DNA from 2 places in the Liquorilactobacillus satsumensis genome. Region 1 is predicted to be linked to the other one. Evidence: a T-box and tRNA genes for the amino acid it is inferred to sense, from the RefSeq annotation. Region 1 holds a T-box; the other holds one or more tRNA genes.
What was found. The T-box of region 1 lies ahead of leuS (leucine--tRNA ligase). A T-box ahead of a tRNA ligase gene usually reads a tRNA of that ligase, here a tRNA-Leu.

Region 1 (3,426 bases):
ATATATTGATATTCAAAAAGTCGTCAGAGAGACGATTAAGGGAATTGGCTATACAGATGGCAAATACGGTTTTGATGGTGATAATTGCGCTGTATTAACTGCAATTGACGGTCAATCACCAGATATTGCCCAAGGCGTTGATCAGTCACTAGAGACGCGCCAAGGTGAAGGTGATGCATTAGATCAAATTGGTGCTGGAGATCAGGGAATGATGTTTGGTTATGCGATTGACGAAACTCCTGAACTGATGCCGCTACCGATTGCTTTAAGTCATAGATTGATGCGAAAAATTGCGGAATTGCGCAAGAATCAAACTCTGAGCTATCTCGGACCTGACGCAAAAGCACAAGTTACGGTAGAGTATGATGAGCAAGATAAACCAGCTCGAATCGATACCGTAGTTGTTTCTACGCAGCACGATGAAGGCACAAGTCTTGAAACAATTCGGCAAGACGTTATTGCAAAAGTCATTAAAGCAGTGATACCCGCACAGCTTTTGGATGATAAAACAAAATATTTTGTAAATCCAACTGGAAGGTTTGTAATAGGCGGACCTCAAGGAGATGCTGGACTAACGGGACGCAAAATTATCGTTGATACATACGGTGGTTACGCTCATCATGGTGGTGGCGCATTTTCAGGTAAGGATGCTACTAAAGTTGATCGTTCTGCCAGTTATGCTGCACGTTATATTGCCAAAAATATTGTTGCTGCAAAGATCGCTTCAAAAATTGAAGTCGAGTTAGCTTATGCGATCGGGGTTGCGCAACCTGTTTCTGTTTCAGTCAACACATTTGGGACTTCAACAGTCAACGATGAGGCCTTAGTAAAGGCAATCCGTAAAGTTTTTGACTTGCGCCCTGCTGGAATTATCCGGATGCTTGATTTAAAACGTCCAATCTATAAGCAAACTGCAGCTTATGGGCATTTTGGAAGAACAGACTTAGATCTCCCATGGGAGAAAACTGATAAAATTGCAGCATTAAAGGCTGAATTAGGATAAGAAAAGTCTTTAGCGACTTGCTTTTTTTACCCTTTTTTGCTAGTATATCTTCAATAATAATGTAATGTTGATGAGGAAAAGTAAAGAAAATTACTACTCAAGAGAGTGCGTGGTTGGTGTTAACGCATGTAGCTATTTTTTTGAACTCACCTCGGAGTTTTTTTGTTGAACGTTAAGTAGACAGGAACGGAACCTTCCGTTAGCAAGATCGAGAGCCGGTATTTTTGTACCGGAAAATAGGTGGTACCGCGAGTATTTTCGTCCTATATGGAGCTTTTTAAAAAACAGGCTCGATATAGGACTTTTTTTATTTTGAGAGGAGACTGAAGGTAAAAGATGGGATACGATCATAGTAGTATTGAAAAAAAGTGGCAGCATTATTGGGAAACGCATAAGACTTTCAAAACAACAGAAGATCCAAAAAAGTCTAATTATTATGCGCTGGATATGTTTCCTTATCCATCAGGGCAAGGACTCCATGTTGGACACCCTGAAGGATATACGGCGACTGATATTATTGCACGTATGAAAAGAATGCAGGGCTTCAATGTGCTGCATCCAATGGGGTGGGATGCTTTTGGCTTGCCAGCTGAACAATATGCACTAAATACAGGGCATTCTCCGCGAGAATTCACCAAGCAAAACATTAATAATTTCAGACGCCAAATTAAATCTTTGGGGTTGTCATATGATTGGGATCGTGAAATCAATACTACAGATCCTTCTTATTATAAATGGACACAGTGGATTTTTGAAAAGCTTTATGAAAAAGGATTGGCGTACGAAGCCGAGGTTCCAGTGAATTGGAGCCCTGACCTTGGAACGGTCGTGGCTAACGAAGAGGTAATTGATGGGAAAACTGAACGGGGAGGGTTCCCAGTGATTCGAAAGCCTATGAGACAATGGGTTTTACGAATTACTGCATATGCTGATCGCTTGTTGAAGGATCTTGATGATATTGACTGGCCTGAAAACATTAAAGAGCAACAGCGTAACTGGATCGGACGCTCAGTTGGAGCCAGCATCAGATTTAAAGTGGCAGGCAATGAAAAGCGTGAGATTGAAGTCTTTTCTACTAGACCCGACACTATTTTTGGGGCAACTGCGTTTGTGTTAGCTCCTGAACTTGAGATTGTTAAAGAGTTGACGACCCCTGAGGAAAAAGAGGCCGTTGAAGCTTATGTTAAAAAAGTGTCACACAAATCAGATTTGGAACGGACTGACTTAGCCAAAGATAAAACAGGAGTCTTTACCGGAAGTTACGTTATCAATCCTGTAAATGGCGAAAAAGTTCCAGTTTGGATTGCTGATTATGTGCTGGCAACATATGGGACGGGGGCAGTCATGGTTGTCCCTGCGCATGATGAACGTGATTATGATTTTGCTAAGAAATTTGGGCTGAAAATTATTCCAGTTATTGAAGGCGGAGACATTCAAAAAGCTGCTTATACAGGTGATGGTGTGCATATCAATTCTGGTTTTTTGGATGGTTTGAATAAAGAAGATGCAATTGCACGAATCATTGACTGGCTCAAAGAGCGACAAGCCGGAGAAGAAAAGGTTAATTATCGCTTGCGTGATTGGTTGTTTTCGCGTCAGCGGTACTGGGGTGAACCAATTCCAGTAATTCATTGGGAAGATGGTGAAACCACACTTGTCCCTGAAGATCAGTTGCCGTTACGTTTGCCTAAAGCAACAGATATCAAACCATCCGGGACCGGTGAAAGTCCGTTAGCCAACTTAGATGATTGGGTTAATGTGGTTGATCAAAATGGTAGAAAGGGCAAACGTGAGACTAACACAATGCCACAGTGGGCAGGCAGTTCCTGGTATTTCTTGCGCTATGTAGATCCGCATAATCAGGGTAAGCTGGCTGCTTTGGATAAGTTAAAAGCTTGGATGCCGGTTGATTTGTATGTGGGCGGAGCAGAACATGCAGTGTTGCACCTTTTGTATGCACGTTTCTGGCATAAATTTCTTTATGATCTTGGTGTTGTTCCAACGAAAGAACCCTTCCAAAAATTGGTCAATCAAGGAATGATTTTGGGCGACAATCATGAAAAAATGTCGAAATCAAAAGGCAATGTTGTTAATCCAGATGACATTGTTAAGCAGTATGGTGCAGACACATTAAGACTGTATGAGATGTTTATGGGACCTTTGGATGCATCAATTGCTTGGAGCGAAGATGGACTAAATGGAGCAAACAAGTTTATTCATCGTGTATGGCGCTTAATCGTTGACGAAGATGACGAATTACGTGATCGGATTACCACCATCAATGACGGTCAGTTGACACGTGTCTACAATCAGACTGTCAAAAAGGTTAGTGAAGATTTCGCAGTTTTGCATTTTAATACTGCTATTTCACAATTGATGGTTTTTGTAAATGAAGCCTATAAAGTAGACTCATTGCCTTTAGA
Region 2 (3,426 bases), 1.4 Mb from region 1:
GTAATATGCAAACCGATTTAACATATGATGACATGATCACAATTGAAACAAATTATAAAGCCGCAGCGGGCTCCATTAAATCGTATGTCCTTAAAGGGGAAGATGCAACAATCGATGGTCTCTCCTACCAAGTGGCGTCGGCTACGGAAAAGAAAAAGGTTTCTGATCGCATTCGTAAAGAATTGGGGCTCAGCGCTTCCACAGAAACTTTTGTGGGTCAAATCGGCGGATCTTCTACTACCACGAACTCAAGCACTACAACTGGAAGCAGTTATGGTACCTATTCGAATGGCTCTACTTCAAATTATGGAACTGGAACCAATGGTACTGGTACTAGTGGCTCCACCTATTCACCCGGTGGTGGCGGATATTCAAATAACGGCTACTAAAATTTAATAACAACACTAACATTCGCTTTTGCTTGAGAAGTATTAAAAAAGAGGGACTGTGACAAAAGTTAACTTTTGTCACAGCCCCTCTTTTATTCTGGATAAACGTGTTCCATAAGTCAAAATTCTCCGTCTAACTTCAAATTACTCATCGCAAAGTACTCGCTATGTTCGTAATTTCGAGTTAGCACTCAAATTTTTCGACTTATGTCACACTCTCCTTTTTATTGCAGCTAAACATATTTCAAAAATTAAAATTTCATTTAATTTATAATTTCTCAGATTAATGCTGAAAAACATGCGTTGCATCCATTCTGGTGGCTTCTTTAATGATTGCCAACATGGGACAAATCCAATAAGATGCTCCCGTAACTTAAACCTGCACCAAAACCTGAGAGCAGACTTAAGCCTTTGTGTCCGCGGCCATCCTTAAGCGCAAGATCCAAACCGATGGGAATCCCGGCAGAAGAAGTGTTTCCATAATAAACAACATTCTGAGCAAAAAGATGCAGGGGTAAAGCAAGTTTGTGTGCAATTCCCTCGATCAGCCTCAAATTTGCTTGATGTGTAACGACCAACCCTAACTCTTCAAGGCTGACGTTATTAATATGCAAAAAATGCTGAATGTAGCGTGGAACCTCTGTAATCACAAAATCAAAGACAGCATGTCCATCTTGATAGAAAGCATCCAAGCTAGGATAATTTTGCGCTGAAACTTGTGTTACATGCGGAATTCGGCCACTATGAATTACTTCAGGTGCAGGCTTAGTTGCCAATTCCTGTGCCACAAAAGCTTCTTGTGCAGGGTCATCCACTGCGCTTAGCAACACCCCGCCTGCCCCATCACCGAAAAATACGGTGGAAGTTCTATCTTGGAAATCCATCATTTTTGAATTAACTTCTCCAGCAATCACAAGTGCATTCTTATATATTCCTTGGCGCATAAATTTTTCTGCAGTATTGAGTGCAAACACGAAACCGGCGCAAGCTGCATTCACATCAAAAGCAACTGCAGCATCAGCTCCAATCTTTTGCTGTACTAAAATTGCCGTTGCAGGTGTTAATGCATCCGGTGTAATTGTCGCAACGATAATCAGGTCAATTGCCGTTGCAGGAAGTTGAGCTTCTTTTAACAACTTAACCGCCGTTTTAGCACACAAATCAGAAGTATTTTCATCAAGTGCATAATGTCGTGTCTTAATGCCCGTATGCTGTTGAATCCACGTATCTGATGTCTCCATAATCTTACTGAGTTCATCATTTGTAACGATTCGCTGTGGCACATAATGAGCAGTTGCAGCAATTTTAACAGCTTTAACCATCTTTTTCTGCATCTTCCTTTCAGGCACTCAAATTTTAATACTAAGGTGTAGCAAAAGGGACCCAAGTCTTCCTGGGTCCCTCTTTTAAAATGCGGGTAAATGGATTCGAACCATCACGGGCTATAACGCCCACCAGATCCTTAGTCTGACGCGTCTGCCAATTCCGCCATACCCGCAACAACAAAAATAATTATATCAAATCTAAGCATCAGAGGCAAGCTTTTTTACATTTCTTTTTGCACAAATTTCTAAAACACCATGACAATTTCCGCAAACATACCGCCGTCTATTAATCTTTCTTTGTCTAAAATACAACTGACCACAATTACGACAACGATATTTATACTTCCAAACTGGTGCAGCTGTTCTGGGCGCATATCTCAACCCACCAACTTGCAACAACAGTTCCTTAAACGCATGGTCTCGATGCCGATAACCTAGATGTTGCAAATGTAGATGATAATGGCAAAGTTCGTGCTTGATAATTCCAATCAAAACACCGTTTCCCAAAACAGCCATTCTAGGATTGATTTCAATATCATGCTGTTCTAGGAGATATCTTCCTCCAGTAGTTCGCAACCGCTTATTAAAGGTTGCTTTATGTTTAAACTCCAGTTGAAAAAAATGCCGCGAAATCTGAGTTACAAGCGTCTGCAGTTGGTCATCCTTCATATGATAGCCTCCTTTTCATTTAATTGCGCTCGCTTTCAATATTAAAAAAAACAACATCTGACAAGGAAGGTAACCTGTTTCAGAAGTAAAACTGTTCGTCTAAAAAAGCCCTCCACTCCTGAATATGCTAGCGGGTTTTACCAGCTAATGCAAGGTTCAGAAGCTCTGGGCTTAAAAATCTGTGACTTTAAACAAAAACTGCTATTTCCAAAACTCGTCATAAACCGTAATTGGCAAATGACGTTTGTGCTGCGTTTTAAAATACCAAGTCTCTATTTTCTTCGCCGCATCTTCAGGGACTGGGCGCCCTTCTAAGTAGTTATCAATATCAGCATAAGTTACACCTAACGCAACTTCATCTGGTAAAGCCGGACGACCATCTTCCAAGTCAGCAGTTGGTTCCTTCTCATACAAATGTTTAGGCGCATCCAGCAATTCCAGCATTTTTCTACCCTGCCGCTTATCTAGACGCCATAAAGGAGTCACATCGGCTCCTCCATCACCATACTTCGTGTAAAAACCAGTGACCGCCTCAGCAGCGTGATCTGTGCCCACAACTGCTCCATGGCTGGCCGCTGCAACACCGTACTGTGCAATCATTCGTTGACGAGCCTTAATGTTTCCCTTATTAAAATCACTAACAAGCACACCATTTTCTTCAATACTTGCAACTGTTGCGTCCGTTGCAGGTTTGATATTTACTCTTACAGTCTTATCGGCTTGCATAAATGCAATTGCGTCCATTGCATCCTGTTCATCCGCTTGATTGCCATATGGAAGACGGACAGCAATAAATTCATAATCTTGCTTTCCGGTTTCTTGACGCAATTCTTCCACTGCCTTTTCACAAAGCTTCCCAGCTAAGGTTGAATCCTGTCCACCAGAAATACCTAGAATAAGTGAGCGTAAAAAAGAATGCTTTTGCAAATAATTTTTGAGAAACTCAACGCTCCTCCGGATTTCTTGTTGGGGATCAATCTCAGGTTTAACTCTTAATTCCTTGATTATTTTTTGTTGAAGTTCACGCATCGCTAGTCCTCCTG

Region 2: it encodes a tRNA-Leu, which carries the amino acid that the T-box ahead of leuS (leucine--tRNA ligase) is inferred to sense. The anticodon was not compared.

What each region holds. Positions count from the first base shown of each region.
Region 1 is NZ_OZ061606.1:2,156,366-2,159,791, forward strand. Features, by position in the region: gene metK (methionine adenosyltransferase) at 1-1,003, shown strand, start outside; T-box leader at 1,062-1,272, shown strand; gene leuS (leucine--tRNA ligase) at 1,340-3,426, shown strand, end outside.
Region 2 is NZ_OZ061606.1:715,220-718,645, forward strand. Features, by position in the region: gene AB3Y88_RS03365 (LCP family protein) at 1-389, shown strand, start outside; gene AB3Y88_RS03370 (beta-ketoacyl-ACP synthase III) at 716-1,711, opposite strand; tRNA gene AB3Y88_RS03375 (tRNA-Leu) at 1,802-1,887, opposite strand; gene AB3Y88_RS03380 (SprT family protein) at 1,913-2,383, opposite strand; gene nadE (ammonia-dependent NAD(+) synthetase) at 2,585-3,412, opposite strand.